3 regions of the Acidovorax lacteus genome follow, and region 3 is predicted to be linked to each of the others. Evidence: predicted binding sites of a transcription regulator. Region 3 holds the regulator's gene; each other region holds the start of a gene.

Region 1 (5,635 bases), on a different contig from region 3:
TTGCGCCCGATGTCCGGCCTACCGTGTCGGTGGAAGCCGTCACCGACGCGTCCATCGCTTGACCCGGCCGCGCGCACAGGCTGCCCCGGCGCGCTACGATGGCCGGATGAGCTCCCACACCCCTCACCTCACCATTCTCACGGGCGCCTCGCGCGGCATGGGCCTGGCCATGGCGCAGCAGTTGCTGCAGCGCGGGCACACGCTGGTCTGCATTGCGCGCAGCGCCAATGCCGAACTGGCCCAGGCCGCCCAGGCCGCCGGTGCCACGCTGCTGCAATGGCAGCACGACCTGGCCCAGGGCGAACAGGCCGCGCAGCAGTTGCGCAGCTGGCTGGCGGCACACAACCCGCAGGCCTTTGCCAGCGCCACGCTGATCAACAACGCGGGCGTGATCCCGCGCATCGCCCCGCTGTCGGACAGCGACCCGGCCGAGCTGGCGCATGCGCTGCGCGTGGGGCTTGAAGCGCCCATGCAGCTCACCGCCGCCTTTCTGGCAGCCACCGAAGCCTGGACCGTGCCGCGCAAGGTGCTCAACATCTCGTCAGGCCTGGGCCGCCGGGCCATGGCCTCGCAATCGGCGTACTGCGCCGCCAAGGCGGGCATGGACCACTTCACCCGCTGTCTGGCGCTGGACGAAGCCCGCAAGCCCCATGGTGCCCGCGTGTGCTCGCTGGCCCCGGGCGTGATCGACACCGACATGCAGGTACAGTTGCGGGGCGCCGATCCGGCCGCCTTCCCCGACCTGGCGAACTTTGCCCACCTCAAGACGGCGGGCCAGCTCACCTCCCCAGCCGACGCCGCCACCCGCGTGCTGGCCTGGCTCGACCGCCCCGATTTCGGCTCTGCACCCGTGGCCGATGTGCGGGAAGCCTGATCTATCGTCTGCTATGTTTTTGATAGCTGCTCGTGCTTATTAAACCAGCACAAGCGGCCATTTTGATGCCTGAAAGGAAATCTCCATGAGCCGTGAAGTCGTCGTCGTCAGCGCAGTGCGCACCGCCATTGGCACCTTTGGCGGCAGCCTCAAGGATGTGCCGCCCACCGAACTGGGCGCGCTGGTCGTGCGCGAATCGCTCGCGCGCGCCCAGGTCGAGGGCAAGGACGTGGGCCATGTGGTCTTCGGCCACGTGGTGAACACCGAACCCAAGGACATGTACCTCTCGCGCGTGGCGGCCATCAACGGCGGCTGCGCCGAGGGCACGCCTGCCTTCAACGTCAACCGGCTGTGCGGCTCGGGACTGCAGGCCATCGTGAACGCCGCGCAGACCATCTTGCTGGGCGATGCCGACATCGCCATTGGCGCCGGGGCCGAGAACATGAGCCGCGCGCCCTTTGCCAGCCTGAACATGCGCTGGGGCGCGCGCATGGGCGACACCAAGATGGTGGACATGATGATCGGCGCGCTGCACGACCCCTTCCACACCATCCACATGGGCGTGACAGCCGAAAACATTGCGGCCAAGTGGGGCATCACGCGTGAAGAACAGGACAAGCTGGCACTGGAAAGCCACCGCCGCGCCGAGCGCGCCACCGCAGCGGGCTACTTCAACAGCCAGATCGTGCCCGTCACGCTCAAAGGCAAGAAGGGCGAGATCCACTACGCCACCGACGAGCATTTCCGCTCGGGCGCCACGCTGGAAGACATGGCCAAGCTCAAACCCGTGTTCGTGAAGGAAAACGGCACCGTGACGGCCGGCAATGCCTCGGGCATCAACGACGCCGCGGCCGCCGTGGTGCTGATGGACGCCAAGACCGCCCAGGCGCGCGGTGCCAAGCCCATGGCCCGCCTGGTGGCCTACGCCCACGCGGGGGTGGATCCGAAGTACATGGGCATCGGCCCCGTGCCCGCCACGCAGCTGGCGCTCAAGAAGGCCGGGCTCACGGTGGCCGACCTCGACGTGATCGAGGCCAATGAAGCCTTTGCCGCCCAGGCCTGCGCCGTGACCAAAGACCTGGGCCTGGACCCGGCCAAGGTCAACCCCAACGGCTCGGGCATCTCGCTGGGGCACCCGATCGGTGCCACAGGTGCGCTCATCACGGTCAAGGCCCTGCACGAGCTGCAGCGCATCCAGGGCCGCTATGCGCTGGTCACCATGTGCATCGGCGGCGGCCAGGGCATCGCCGCGATCTTCGAACGCATCTGACGCCGACGCCGCGCGCTGCCATCGCCACCTGCGATGGCAGCGCCGCACAACAGCAGGGCAGACCGTCGATTGCCCGCGTCATCATCGTGGCTTGCGCACGGCGCGCCATCCGCAGGCGCCGCACCACTCTATCGGAGACAACACCCCATGCTTCGCCAACTGCTCTCTTTGTCCGTGCTGTCGTTTGCCCTGGGCAGCACCGCCTTCGCACAGACCGCCCCTGCCGCCACGGCCGCGGGTGCCTACCCCAACAAGCCCGTGCGCCTGATCGTGCCCTTCCCGCCCGGCGGCGGCACCGACATCCTCTCGCGCCTGGTGGCCACCAAGCTCACCGAACATGCCAAATGGACCGTGGTGGCCGACAACAAGGCTGGCGCGGGCGGCACCATTGGCATCACCGAAGCCGTGAAGGCCGCGCCCACGGGCTACGACCTGGTGATGGGCCAGAAGGACAACCTGGTCATCGGCCCCTGGCTCTACAAAAACCTGCCCTGGGACCCGACCCGGGACCTGACCGCCATCGCCCACGTGGCCTACACGCCGGTCATCATCGCCACCAGCGCCAACTCCAAGTTCAAAACCCTGGCCGACGTGGTGGCCGCCGCCAAGGCCGCGCCGGGCACCGTCACCTACGGATCGCCTGGCAATGGCACATCGATCCACCTGGCAGGTGACCTGTTTGAAAAGGCTGCCGGCATCAAGCTCAGCCACGTGCCCTACAAGGGCTCCAACCCGGCCTTGATGGACGCGCTGGCCGGCAACGTGGACCTGCTGGTCTCGTCGGTGCCCTCGGCCATGGCCCAGATCAAGGCCGGCAAGCTGCGCCCGCTGGCCGTGACCTCGGCCAAGCGCAGTTCGTCGCTGCCCGACGTACCCACCGTGGCCGAATCGGGTTTCAAGGACTTTGACGTGAGCACCTGGTACGGCGTGTTCGCCCCGGCCGGTACGCCCGCCGCTGTGGTGAGCGCAGTGAACGCCGAAGTCAACAAACTGCTGGCCATGGCCGACGTGCGCGCCGCCATTCAGGCACAAGGCGCCGAGCCCGAAGCCATGAGCGCTGCGCAATTTGCCACCCTGCTCAAAACCGACCACGCCAAGTGGAAGGGCATCGTCGAGGCCTCGGGCGCCAAGATCGAATGACGCCTTTCTGAACCACGCTGTTCCAAGCGCAAGCAAAAACGGCTCCCGCGGGAGCCGTTTTGCATGGAGCCTGTGGTGGGCTCAGTCGCGCACCACCAGCACCGGCACATGTACCACGCCCAGCACGCGCTGCGTCACGCTGCCCAGCACCAGGCGCTCCAGGCCCCTGCGGCCGTGCGAACCCATCACGATCAGGTCTGCGCCCGAGCTTTCGACCGCCCGCACGATGCCCTCGTGCACCGCATGGCCTTCGCCGATCACGGTGGTCACGGCCACGCCTGCGTCGGCCATGGCCTGCTTGGTGGCGTCAAGCGCCACATTGGCCTCCGCAGTGGCGGCGCTGATGTACTGCGCCTGCCCATAAGCAAAGTCGGCACCGACGCCCGTGAACGGGTACGGGTCGATCACATACACGGCCGTAACGGCGCTGCCGAAGGCCTTGGCCAGCCCCGCAGCCTTCGAGACTGCGAGCATCGACGTGGGCGATCCGTCCACGGGAACCAGAATGTGCTTGAACATGGTGCTTCTCTCCTTGGTTGATGGGGCGGCGGGTTGTGCCCGCTCAGTTGCGAGTGTGTGCGCATGCCCCGGCCGACATCTTGATTCGCATCAAATGTCGCCGCTGCCGTCCCCGGGAAAGAAATGCAAGCTCTGGTAACGACCGTGCTCAGGTCGGCGCGTCGGCCCCCTGGAAACCCTTGCGCCGCAGCGTGACCACCAGGGTGTCGCGGTATCCACCGGCCGCCGTGGGCTGGATGGGGGTGGTCTCGTGGATCATGCGCGCATCGTCGAGCAGCAGCAGCGACCAAGGCTCGGTGAGCGTGAAGCGCTGACCCGCAGGACCAGCGGCCTCGAAGATGCGTGTTTCGCCGCCCTTCACGTCGTGGCGCGCCACCAGAAACACGGCCACCAGATCAACGCCGTCGCGGTGCGCGCCCTCGGGCGTGGGCCGGCCAATGCCATCGGTGGTGTCGATGCGGAACTGGTGCGCCTCGACAAACCAGCGCTCGGCCGGGCCCTGGGGTGCAAACACGGCGTCGCAGGTGGCTGCCAGGGCCTGCAGCAGTGCGGGCCAGGCCGGAGACTCCAGCGTGCGCGGCTCCATGGGCGCAAACATGCGCTCCATGCCGCCGTGCAGCGCGTTGTATTCCACCGGCTGCCAGTGCGCACGGTGCGGCGCCTGGCTCACCTGGCCCTGCTCCACCACAAAGCAGCTGTGGCGGCGGCGGCGGTAGCGGCCACCGTCGCGCAGGTAGTCGTCAGGAGGCAAGGCGTGCCAGTCGGCCTGGCGGTCCAGCAGCGCGGTCAGCTCGCAACCGGCCCACGCGGCCACATCGGCGGGCGAAAGCACGGCAAAACCGCGACTGGTCAATTGGGACGCCACATGGGCGGGCGCCGTGTACGGAGGGGGAAAGCTGACCTGGGGCATAGAAGCCCGAGCTTACCGCGCTGCGGCATCGGGCGCTGCTGCACGGGCACTGCGGGCATCGGCACAGCCCGGAGACTGCGCCGGCAAGACCGGCTCAGTCGTCGTGCTTGCCATGGCCCTTGCCGCGTCCGTGGCCATCTTCGTGGCCCTTGCCTCGACCCGGCCCACGGTGGTCGTCACCGCGCGCATGACCAAGCGGGCCGCCCTTGCCGCCCGCGTGTGGCTCCTTCACAAAGTACACGGGCTGGTGGCAGGCGTTGTACTTGGCACAGTGCTTGGGCCAGTTCTTGGCGTGGCCTGGCGGCACGTACAGGTACGCGGGTGCCATGGCCACGCCTGGCCCCGGGCGGTGCACGATGACCGGCTCGGCATACCAAAGCGGCGGCGGCGGGGCGTTGCCGATCTGCACCCGGCCGTACACACCCGGCGTGATCTCGCCGCTGATCGTGGCACTGATACTTTGCGCACCGGCAGGCCCCCACACGGTGGCAGCCACCGCCCCCATGCCTGCGAGCCAGGAAAGACGAGAAAAAGACAACATGCAGCACTCCGGTCGAAGGCCCTGATTGTCGTCACCCAACCGCCGCGGGATGTCACCGCAGCCCCCTATTTGTAACAACAGGCACACCCCACGCGACACGCACCAGCGGCGATACCGGCAACGCTGCGCTGGGGGCGTTTCGCAGGCCCGGGGCACGGTGTAGCATTCGGTAACACACAGCCCAGGAGACACCGCCCATGCCTTACGAACGCCGTCACTACGTGCGGGTCCACTTCGATGCACCGGCGCTGCTGACCACCCAGCGCGACGCCTTCAGCGTGCAGGTGCTGGACTTGTCGCTCAAAGGGGCCCTGGTGCGCATGCCGGTCGAAACCGCATTGGAGCCTGGCACGCTGTGCCAGCTGACCATGCCGCTGGCCG
Region 2 (5,635 bases), on a different contig from region 3:
GGACAAGACCGGCACCCTGACTCAAAACCGCATGCGGGTGGAACGTGTGCTGTCCCCAGAAGGCGTCTGGCACGCCGACGCGGCGGTGCCATCCCCGTTGCCCGCAGTGCTTGGCGAAACCCTGCGCGCCGCGGCGCTGTGCAACGACGCCCGGGCGCTTCCGGACTGGCCCGCATCCGATGCGGCCCTGCTGCCCGAGGCCTGGGTGGGCGACCCGACCGAGACCGCCCTCATGGTGGCGGCCGAAGTGGCAGGGCTGGCTGCGCGCCAACTCGGCCACTTGTCCCCCAGGCACCACGAGTGGCCGTTCGACTCGGAGCGCAAGCGCATGGCCACCTTGCACGGGCCGTGCACACCGGCGCACGGGGACGATGCGGTGCTGTACGTGAAAGGGGCGCCTGAATCCGTGCTGCCGCTGTGTACCGTGCAGTGGCAGCCCAGCGGGGCCGCGCCGCTCGATGGTCAGGCCGTGCTGCGGCAAGCGCAGGGCCTGGCAGCCCAGGGCTTGCGCGTGCTGGCCGTGGCACGGCGCACCGTACCGCTGGAGGCTGCCCGCTGGCCCGCCGACGAAGCCGAGCGGCACCTCGAACTGCTGGGCCTGCTCGCCATGATCGACCCGCCACGGCCCGAGGCGGCCCAGGCCGTGCGCGAGTGCCAGACGGCGGGCATCGTGCCAGTGATGATCACCGGCGACCACCCCGCAACCGCGCGCGCCATGGCCCAGCGTCTGGGCATCGTGCAGGCCGCCGATGCGCCCGTGCTCACGGGGGCCGACCTGGCGGGCATGGACGACCGCGCGTTGCAGGCGCAGGTGGACGTCGTCCAGGTCTATGCCCGGGTGGACCCGGCCCAGAAGATCCGCATCGTGCAAGCCCTGCAGGCGCGAGGCCACTTTGTCGCCATGACGGGCGATGGCGTCAACGACGCACCGGCCCTGCAGCGCGCGGATATCGGCGTGGCGATGGGCCGCGGCGGAACCGACGTGGCCCGGGAAGCCAGCAGCCTGGTGCTGCTGGACGACAACTTCGCCACCATCGTCGCGGCCGTGCGCGAAGGCCGGCGCATCTACGACAACATCCGCAAGTTCGTGCGCTACACGATGACCGGCAACTCCGGCGAGATCTGGACGATTTTTCTGGCCCCCTTGCTGTGGCTGCCGATGCCGCTGCAACCCATCCACATTCTCTGGGTCAATCTCGTCACAGACGGGCTGCCCGGGCTGGCGCTGGCGGCCGAACCCGCTGAAACCGGGGTGATGGATCGGCCTCCGCGCCCACCGCAGGAAAGCCTGTTCGCACAGGGCATGTGGCAGCACATTCTGTTCGTCGGCCTGCTGATCGGGGGTCTGTGCCTGGCGGTTCAGGCCTGGGCGCTGCACACCGGCCTGGCCCACTGGCAGACCATGGTGTTCACCGTCCTCACCCTGGCGCAAATGGCGCATGTGCTGGCCGTGCGGTCGGAACGCACGCCGCTGTGGCGGCAGGGTATGGGGTCCAACCGGCCGCTGCTTGGTGCGGTCGCCTGCACGGTGGCGCTGCAGCTGTGCACCATCTACGTCCCTGCACTCCAGCCCATCTTCAAAACGGAAGCCCTGTCGGCGGGCGAACTGGCCCTGTGCATGGCCGCAGCCGCTGTGGTGTACGCGGCCGTCGAGGCCGAAAAAGCCTGGCGCCGCCGGGCAGCAAAACCGGCCGCAGCCCCTGCCCACAGGCGCGCCCGCTGAGGGCAGCCCTCGCGCTCTAACCGCAGGGGCCGCGCCGGTGCGGGTGGCAGCGCCGCAGCGCGGATGACCTTCATGCCCCTGCCCCGGCACGGACCACTGGCGAACGCGACAATGCCCGCACCCCCCACTCGCGACCCCCACCATGGATTCCGTCAGCCAGTTTGCCCTCGGCGCAGCCCTTACCACCGCCGTGCTCGCAGGGCGCACAGCGCCCTGGAAGGCCGTGCTGTGGGGTGGTGCGATGGGCACCCTTCCCGACCTGGACACCTTTGTGCGCCACGGCGACCCCATTCTGGACATGGTGCGCCACCGGGCCGAAAGCCACTCCCTGATTTACCTGAGCGTGCTTTCGCTGCCCTTGGGATGGGTGGGGGCGCGCTGGCTTGGCCGACCACAGACATCAGATGCCACTGCCCCGCAGACGCAGGTCTCGTCGGCCCACGCAAGCGCATGGCAGCGGTGGTGGTTTGCGACCTGGCTGACGCTGTTCACCCATCCCCTGCTCGACTGGATGACGGTGTACGGCACGCAACTGGCGCAGCCGTTCTCTGACCACCCGTTTGGCCTGGGCAGCATCTTCATCATCGATCCGCTCTACACGCTACCCCTGCTGCTGGCCCTGGCCGTGGCCCTCGTCAGTCAGCGTGTGGGCACGGTACGCAAGGCCTGTCTGCTGGGCCTTGCGCTCAGTACCGCTTACCTGGGCTGGAGCGCGGCCGCCCAACAGCATGTGCGGCAGGTCGTGAAAGCGTCGCTCGCCGCCCAGGGCATTCAGGCCGAGCGGGTGCTGGTCACGCCGACCCCCTTCAACACGGTGCTGTGGCGTGCTGTGGCCGTCGAGGACGGACGCTACTGGGAAGGATTCCATTCGCTGCTTGACGGTGGCCGGCCCATGCGCTGGAAGGCCTACGACCGGGGTGCGGCGCTGATCAGCACCCACGCAGCCTTGCCCGCCGTGCAACGCATTGCCGCCTTCAGCCACGGCTTCTACCGCATGGGACTGGAGGGCGGCCAGGTCACGCTGACCGACCTGCGCATGGGCCAGGAGCCGTTCTACACCTTCCACTTCCTGCTGGGCACCGCCGACGAACTCGCGCGCGGGTCGGTGACGGTGGAGCAGCGCTGGATGCGCCCGCCGCTGGACGGCGCGCTGCCGCGCCTGTGGCAGCGCCTGCGCGGGGCGGACATCGAGCTCATGCCCCCCACGGCACCCGTGGCCGCACCGGGCTGATCAACGCGCAGGCCAGTCGCGCGCGCACCGGAAGCCGATGTACACCACGGTCGTGTCGCCAGGCTTGCTCTGGCGGTGCGCAGCACGCATGGGCCCCGCGCCATACCACCACGAGCCGCCGCGGGTCAGGCGCTCGGCATTGCCGGCCGCGCCTGGGGGGTCGTCCACCCATTCCCAGGCGTTGGCGCCCATGTCGTGCAGGCCATTGACCCCTGCGGGCGTGGCCCCTGCCAGCGCATGACCAGCACCCCGCCACAGGCGTGCACTGTGGGGCACGGCGCGGCGTGCGGCCTCGGCACCACAGTCGTCCAGGCATTGCGCCCCCTGCGGCGAATCACCAGTCGGATACGGATAGGTGCGGCCGGTCTGCCAGGGCGCCGGGGCATTCGGACGGCGCTCGGTGTAGGCGGCCTCGGTCCACTCGGCATCGGTGGGCAGTCGGCCACCGGCCCAGCGGCAAAACGCCTGGGCTTCGTCGTAGGTGATGTGCACAGCGGGCTCGGCGGCGGCTGCGGGCGACTGGGGGCCGAAGGGTGTGCGCCAGGTCCAGCCCGGCTTGCGCACCCACCCGGCCTCGTACACCTGGCCGCCACCCTCGCGCTCGGCCCGCGTCTGCAGGCCGGTGGCCGCCACAAAGCGCTGGAACTGCCCGACGGTCGTCTCGGTGCGCGCCATGGCAAAGCCTGCAATGGGCTGCCAGTCGATGCCTGCGGGGTTGGGGCTGCTGTGCGCAGGCTGGGCCGACACTGCGGCAGCGGCCATCCAGGGCAGGAGCCCGCAGGCACGGGCCAGTCGGCGCAGCGGCTGCCCATCGGCAGCGGCAAGGGTGGCAAGGCGGAGCGGAACCTGTCGGATCATGGGGTGTACCTCGGCAGCACTGGCGCGCATGCTGGCACAGCCAGCCACGGGTTGCCGGCTGCGGTCGCATGGCCCTGCATGGGCCTGGGATTCCAGGCCGTTTGCTGCAGCGGGTTTCGCCGCTCTTGGCCATACAAGCAAACGCAAAAAAGGCCTGCACAGGCAGGCCTTGGAGCACCCACAAGCACCGGGCTGCAGAGCGGTGCTGTCGCACCCCACCGTCGGCCCAGCATTCCGGCGCAGCCTGGCCTGCCGCACCGGAACCGAGGTTCCTTGGAGCTGCGGGGCATGCGCCCCGCACCGCATCAAAAGCGCCAGCCGAGGCCCACGCCCACGAGCACTGGGTCCACCTTGAAGGTGCCAGCCTTGACGCCTGCCGCAAACACGTCGGTCTTGATGTAAACCTTCTTCACGTCCAGGTTGAGGTACAGGTTCTTGGCAAGCGGGATGTCCACCCCGGCCTGCAGCGCGGGGCCAAAGCTGTTCTTGTCGATCGTGACGCCTGCGGGCAGGTTCACGCTGGAAAAGCGCGTGTAGTTCAGGCCAGCGCCCACGTAAGGCTTGATGCCGCCCACATTGAAGTGGTACTGCAACAGCAGCGACGGCGGCAGGTGCTTGAGGGTGCCGATGGGCACACCGGCTGCGCTCAGCGTGTGCTTTTGCGGCACGGTGAGGATCAGCTCGGCCGCGATGTTGGGCGTGAAGAAGTACGAAACATCGACTTCAGGGATCGCCTTGTTGTTGACCGACAGGCCCAGGCCCGTGCTGTCCTTGTTGGCGCTGTCCAGGTGCACGGCGCGGGCGCGCACCATCCAGGGGCCTTCGGCCTGCTGGGCCAGGGCGGCTCCAGAGGTCAGGGCACACAAAGCGGCGACGGCGAGCAGATGCTTGTTCATAGGGGACTCGTTGCAGTGATACACGGGGACATCCCCCGTGACTGCATTGGGCCCCACCCGAGGCCACCGCGCCTTGCCGCACGTCAAAGACTGCGCAGGTTGTTGCGCAGGCAACCATGTCCACCCGCTCCACCCGCCACAGAGCGCCGGATGGCGGCAGGAGCCGCCATGACAAGAGGGCTCAGTGCCCCTTGCCGCGCAGGCGCTGCACCAGCGTCACACCCAGCAGCACCAGCGCTCCGGCCACGAGGCCCGTGACCGCGTTGAGTAACTGCTCAACCACGGCACGCAGCAGACCCCCGCCCGCGCCCTGCCCTGCGGCGGCGCTCCAGGCCTCGACCGCATGGTGCAGCACCGGCAGGCCATGCACCAGAATGCCGCCGCCCACCAGGAACATGGCGGCCGTGCCGGCCACCGACAGCGCCCGCATGAGCCAGGGCGCAGCGGTGAGGATGCCGCGGCCCAGCGCCTGCGCACCGCCACCCGGGCGGCCATGCAGCCACAGGCCCAGGTCGTCGAGCTTGACGATGCCAGCCACCAGCCCATAGACACCCACCGTCATGATCAGCGCAATACCGGCCAGCACCGCCACCTGCTGGGCAAACGCCGCCTGGGCCACCGTGCCCAGCGTGATGGCGATGATCTCGGCCGAGAGGATGAAATCGGTGCGCACCGCGCCGCGGATCTTGTCTTTCTCCATCGCCACCAGGTCCACATCGGCACCGGCCACCGCTGCGGCCCGGCGCTGTGCATCGGCGGCGGCCTCGGCGGCGTCGTCTGCGCTGTGCAGCCAGCGGTGCGCGAGTTTTTCGGCCCCTTCAAAGCACAAAAACGCACCGCCCAGCATGAGCAGGGGCGTGATGGCCCAGGGCGCGAATGCGCTGATGAGCAAGGCCGCGGGTACGAGGATGGCCTTGTTGATCAGCG
Region 3 (5,635 bases):
CCAGCGTACGGTCGAACGACTCAGGGGTCTGTCGCGGCAGCCCGTAGATGAGGTCCACATTGATCGACTCGAAGCCCAACGCGCGTGCCGAGGCCACCAGCTCAAACACCTGCTCTGCGGGCTGGATGCGGTGCACAGCCTTCTGCACCTCAGCGTCGAAATCCTGCACCCCAAAGCTCAGCCGGTTGAAGCCCAGCTCCGCCAGCACCGCAAGCCGTTCGGCTGTCACGGTGCGGGGATCGACCTCGATCGAATACTCACCGCCCGGGGCCAGCACAAAGCTGCGCTGCAGCATGGCCATGAGCTCGCGCAAGCCATCGTCAGACAAGAAGGTGGGCGTGCCGCCGCCCAAGTGCAGCTGACTGACCGTCTGCCCCGGGCCGCACCGCGCGGTGTGAAGGTCGATCTCTCGGCTCAGATACCGCAGGTAGGTGTCTGCGCGGTCATGGTGCTTGGTGATGATCTTGTTGCAGGCGCAGTAGTAGCACAGCGACTCGCAAAACGGGATGTGCACATACAGCGACAACGGCATCGCCTTGGTGGTGGTGCCCAGACGGCGCTGGTCCAGCGCCAGTACGTAGTCGTCCTGACCGAAGGCTTCAACGAAACGATCGGCCGTAGGATAAGAGGTATAGCGAGGCCCTGGCACATCGAAACGGCGCAGCAGTTCGGGCGTTACAGCGGTCATGTGGAAATATCCTTGCGTGCTTTTGCACTGTGCCTTAGCCTTCGAGGCATGTCCTTGACATGAATCAAGCGATCTGCCGGTAGCTGCGGCGAGAATTTGCCTTACATCAGCTGCAGGCTCGCTCCTCGGAGAATGTCTGTGACGGCCTGCCGATCGAAGGTACAGGCGTTGCCATCTTTTTTTCAGAGTCCATGAATCCGCTCACCATCAAAGTCGCCTGTTCCAACTGCAACCTGCGTGAGTTGTGCATGCCGGTGGGGCTGAACGAGCAGCAATTGCAGCGCATTGATGACATCGTGGCGATCCGGCGCAAGGTCAAACGCGGCGGCACCCTGTTTCGCAACGGTGAGGCCTTTACCTCGCTGTACGCGATTCGCACGGGTTTCTTCAAGACCTGCGTGGCCACGGAGGACGGACGCGACCAGGTGACAGGCTTTCAGATGGCTGGCGAGATCATCGGTCTGGACGGCATCGTGAACGACCACCACACCTGCGACGCGGTGGCATTGGAAGACGCCGAAGTCTGCGTGATGCCGTTCGATCGGATCGAGGACCTGTCGCGCGAAGTGACGGCACTGCAGCACCACGTGCACAAGATCATGAGCCGCGAGATCGTGCGCGAGCACGGCGTGATGCTGCTGCTGGGCAGCATGCGGGCTGAAGAGCGGCTGGCGGCGTTTCTGCTTAACCTGGTGCAGCGCCTGCACGCGCGCGGGTTTTCGCAGTCTGAACTGGTGCTGCGCATGACGCGCGAAGAGATTGGCAGCTACCTCGGGCTCAAGCTCGAAACCGTGAGCCGTACGTTCTCGAAGTTCGTCGAGGAAGGCATCGTCGAAGTCAAGCAGCGGCATGTGCGCATCCTCGATACCGATGCGCTCAAGCGCATCGTGAACAGCCAGCAGACCTGCCACTGAAGGCGGCTCTCCCGCTGCCAGCGCTGGCCTGTGGCACGGCCCGCCGTGCCGGCAGATCCACCCCGGCACCCCTGTGAACCAGGCGGCTTGCGGTCGGCCGATGCGCCTGTGCAGCAGCCCCACCGGTGCATCACCGAACGCAACCGGCAAAAACGCGCACCGCACCCACGCCCACGGCCCTTGCGTAGGCTGCTTGCGCTGTCTGGTGCGATTTCGGCCCCTCGTGCTTATTTGACAAGCACGAGCAGCTCCTGAATTGATAGCAAACCAAAAACCTGGCACCGCCCGGCCCGCAGCGCGCGGTGCATCCACCGCAACGCAGCGGCTGCGTGGAGCACGGTGCCACGCCGTTGCGGGCACCCGCGCGCGACCGTTGCGGCTCAGGAACAGGATGCGCCCTTGCGGCAGTCGTCCGGCCGCTGGTCCTGCGGCACCGGACACCGGTTGACTTCAAACGGAGAGAGCGACAGCAGCGTGGTCAGCGCGCTGGAGGCCATGGCGATGGCCCAGAACACAAAAAAGGCCACGGTGTAGACGCCCTCGCGTGACAGGGGCACCGGCTGCCCAAACCAGTGAAGATCTTGCGGATCGACCATCGCGAAGACCAGTATTTCCAGCACGCCCGCCATGAGAAAGGCTGGCCATGCAATCCACATCCAGCGCTGAGTCCACATCGTCTGTCTCCTTGCGGCCATTCGGCCGTTCTGCTGTGAGGAAGATGCCCGGCCTCCCACGCGGGGCGCCACAGGCCTGGCCCGCAATGTCAGCGAGGCTGGTCCTCAGGCGGCGTGGCCGCATGGTTGCGGCCCTTCATGGCGGGCGCGAGGCTCTTCTCGGGATGGGCCAGCGTCTGGTTGATTTCCACACCGCGGCGGTAGTAATCCTCGGCAATCACCGGATCGGGGCGGCTCAGCGCCAGCCACAAGGTGACGAAACCCGCAACGATGACGATGGCCGGTCCGGCGATCAACATCCAGACATGGCCAAACTTCCACCACGGTGCGGCACGGGGTGCCAGGTTCTGGGAAGAGGACATTTCGATACTCCTTACAAATTCTCAAACAGCTGCTGTGAGCCGAGGCCCTGCGGCAGCACCACGCGCCTCATCGGGGCACCAGAAAGACCGATTTCTCGATCACCTTGTGGCCGTCGGTCAGTCCGCGCACCTCCAATTGCACCGGGTGCGAGCCGGATGGCGCCGATCCATACGGAATCTGCAGACGCAAGGCCACCCAACGCGACTCGGCCGGCCCCACCTCGACGTCGCCGTCCGACAGAGCCTCCAGCCCGTCCAGTCCTGTCGCAGAGATGTGGTAGCGCTGCGTGGTCTCGGTGGCGTTCATGATCTGCAGCCGGTACACGTTTTCCAGTTTGCCGCCCGCCACGATGCGCGACAAGGCCGCGCGGTCCCGCACCACGTCCACCTTGAGCGGGGTGCGCATGACCAGGCTGGTCAACATGGCCACGCACAGTGCCAGCAGCAGCGCCGAATACACCAGCACGCGCGGGCGCAGCACCCGGCGCAGCATTTGCGACTGTGTCCAGTGCTGGGCCACGCCGTTCTGCGTGGCATAGCGGATCAGCCCGCGCGGGTACTTCATCTTGTCCATCACAGTGTCGCAGGCGTCCACACACAAGCCGCAGCCGATGCACTCGTACTGCAGCCCCTTGCGGATGTCGATGCCCACCGGGCACACCTGCACGCACAGCGCACAGTCGATGCAGTCGCCCAAGCCCTTGGCCTTGTGGTCGGTGTCCTTCTTGCGTGGCCCGCGCGGCTCGCCCCGTTCGGGGTCGTAGCTCACGATCAATGTGTCCTTGTCGAACATCGCGCTCTGAAAGCGCGCGTACGGGCACATGTATTTGCAGACCTGCTCGCGCATGTAGCCCGCATTGCCGTAGGTGGCAAAGCCATAGAACAGCACCCAGAAGATCTGCCAGCTGCCTTGCAGGGCCAGCAGCTCGCCGCCGAGCTGGCGGATGGGGACGAAGTAGCCCACAAAGGTGAAGCCCGTCCACAGCGCCACCGAGATCCAGGCCAGTTGCTTGAGCGTCTTCTTGCGGATCTTCTCGGCCGTCCATGGGCCGTTGTCCAAGCGCAGCCGGGTGCTGCGATCGCCCTCGATCTTGTGCTCCAGCCACATGAAGATCTCGGTGTAGACCGTCTGCGGACAGGTGAAGCCGCACCACAGCCGCCCGGCCACGGTGGTGAACAGAAACAGCGACAGGGCCGAGATGATGAGCAGACCCGTCAGGTAGATGAAGTCCTGCGGATACAGCACCAGGCCGAAGATATAGAAGCGTCGCGCCCCCAGATCGAACAGCACCATCTGCCGCTCGCCCCACTGCAGCCACGGCAGGCCGTAAAACACGAGCTGCGTGAGGAACACCATGCCCCAGCGCCAGCGCGAGAACAGCCCGCTGATAGAGCGCGGGTAGATCTTCTTCTGGGCTTCGTACAGGGAGATGACCTCGACCTGCGAAGACGCATCAGGCTCCGCGGGGGTGATCGGAATGACCTTGCGAGGCTGGCCGTCAGTGGGCTGCATGGTGGCTCATCTTCAATAACGTGGGGGGCCCCAAGGCCCCGGAGAACGCGTGGCGACGCCCCCGCGCCGCCACAGCGCAAGCTCAGCGCGCAGCGCCGGCCTTGTTCGACAAACCCCAGACGTAGGACGTGAGCACGCCAATCTGGGCTTCCGTCAGCTTCTCGGCCTGCGCAGGCATTTCATTGACCTTGCCGTTGGTGACGATGGCGGCGATGGCCGCCTCGCCCCAGCCGTGCAGCCAGATGTCGTCGGTGAGGTTGGGCGCGCCCATGGCGGTCATGCCCTTGCCGTCGGCACCGTGGCAGGCTGCGCAGGCGGCAAACTTGGGCTTGCCCAGCGATGCGCGCAGCGAGTCGTGGGGGCTGCCCGACAGGCTCAGCACATAGTGCGCGACGTTGCGAACGTCTTCCGGCGTGCCCACGGCCGCGGCCATCGGGGGCATGTTGCCCACGCGGCCCTTTTCCAGGGTCTCACGGATCTTCTCCGGTGCGCCGCCGTGCAGCCAGTCCTTGTCGGTCAGGTTCGGAAAGCCCTTGCTGCCCCGCGCGTCGGAGCCGTGGCACTGCGCGCAGTTGTTCATGTACAGGCGCTCGCCAATCGCCATAGCCTGCGGGTCACGGGCCAGGTCCTCGGGCTTCATCGAAGCAAAGCGCGCATACAGGGGTTCGAGCTCCGCCTTGGCCTTGGCCACTTCGGCGTCGTACGCCGCCTGCTGCGACCAGCCGAGCTTGCCGGCAAAGGCGCCCAGACCGGGGTAGGCGGCCAGGTAGGCCAAGCCAAACACGACGGTGATGACGAACAGCCACACCCACCAGCGCGGCAGGGGGTTGTTCATTTCGACCAGGTCCTCGTCCCAGACATGGCCCGTGGTGTTGTCGCTGGTGGAGATAACCTTCTTGCGGCCGGCCATCCACAACAGCACCAGACAGGCGACGATGCCGATCACGGTGAGCGCTGCGACGTAAACCGACCAGAAATTGCTGGTGAAGTCACTCATGGGTAATTCTCGTTCTGGTGGTGATCGTCATTCCTGCTCGAAAGGCAGCTTGGCTGCCTCATCAAAGCGGCCCCGGTTGCTGCCCAGGTAGGCCCAGACGCAGATACCGATGAAGACGGCCAGGCTGGCCAGCGTTGCGACGATGCGCATGGTGGTGATATCCATTGCGAACCTCCTTACTTGAGCGCACGGCCCATGACCTGCAGGTACGCAATCAGCGCGTCCATTTCGGTCTTGCCCTTGACTTCCTCGGCCGCAGCGGTGATCTGGGCGTCGGTGTAGGGCACGCCCACGGTGCGCAAGGCCTTCATGCGGGGCGCCACGTCGGCCGGATTGACCGTAGCCTTCTCAAGCCACGGGTAGGCCGGCATGTTGGACTCGGGCACCACATCGCGCGGATTGATCAGGTGCACGCGGTGCCATTCGTCGCTGTACTTGCCCCCCACGCGGTGCAGGTCAGGGCCCGTGCGCTTGCTGCCCCATTGGA

What was found. Region 3 encodes FNR, which switches genes on or off when oxygen is low (the NO sensors DNR and NnrR bind a similar motif). Its sites were predicted from a motif close to TTGATNNNNATCAA; they were not measured.
Region 1: ABD866_RS06005 (universal stress protein) is a predicted target of FNR. The motif match lies at 3,884-3,897, and genes of this name have one in related genera.
Region 2: ABD866_RS04485 (OmpW/AlkL family protein) is a predicted target of FNR. The motif match lies at 4,782-4,795, and genes of this name have one in related genera.

The regions. Positions count from the first base shown of each region.
Region 1 covers NZ_BAABEX010000007.1:567,233-572,867, forward strand. Annotated here, with positions in the region: gene ABD866_RS05985 (RluA family pseudouridine synthase) at 1-62, shown strand, start outside; gene ABD866_RS05990 (SDR family NAD(P)-dependent oxidoreductase) at 107-874, shown strand; gene bktB (beta-ketothiolase BktB) at 960-2,144, shown strand; gene ABD866_RS06000 (Bug family tripartite tricarboxylate transporter substrate binding protein) at 2,292-3,284, shown strand; gene ABD866_RS06005 (universal stress protein) at 3,366-3,803, opposite strand; gene ABD866_RS06010 (2OG-Fe dioxygenase family protein) at 3,952-4,713, opposite strand; gene ABD866_RS06015 (Csu type fimbrial protein) at 4,808-5,254, opposite strand; gene ABD866_RS06020 (PilZ domain-containing protein) at 5,452-5,635, shown strand, end outside.
Region 2 covers NZ_BAABEX010000007.1:228,178-233,812, reverse strand. Annotated here, with positions in the region: gene ABD866_RS04500 (cation-translocating P-type ATPase) at 1-1,723, shown strand, start outside; gene ABD866_RS04495 (metal-dependent hydrolase) at 1,866-2,954, shown strand; gene ABD866_RS04490 (formylglycine-generating enzyme family protein) at 2,955-3,812, opposite strand; gene ABD866_RS04485 (OmpW/AlkL family protein) at 4,118-4,708, opposite strand; gene ABD866_RS04480 (DUF808 domain-containing protein) at 4,890-5,635, opposite strand, start outside.
Region 3 covers NZ_BAABEX010000030.1:69,316-74,950, forward strand. Annotated here, with positions in the region: gene hemN (oxygen-independent coproporphyrinogen III oxidase) at 1-688, opposite strand, end outside; gene fnr (fumarate/nitrate reduction transcriptional regulator Fnr) at 880-1,602, shown strand; gene ABD866_RS15225 (hypothetical protein) at 1,983-2,276, opposite strand; gene ABD866_RS15230 (FixH family protein) at 2,366-2,638, opposite strand; gene ccoG (cytochrome c oxidase accessory protein CcoG) at 2,706-4,151, opposite strand; gene ccoP (cytochrome-c oxidase, cbb3-type subunit III) at 4,234-5,148, opposite strand; gene ABD866_RS15245 (cbb3-type cytochrome oxidase subunit 3) at 5,176-5,313, opposite strand; gene ccoO (cytochrome-c oxidase, cbb3-type subunit II) at 5,325-5,635, opposite strand, start outside.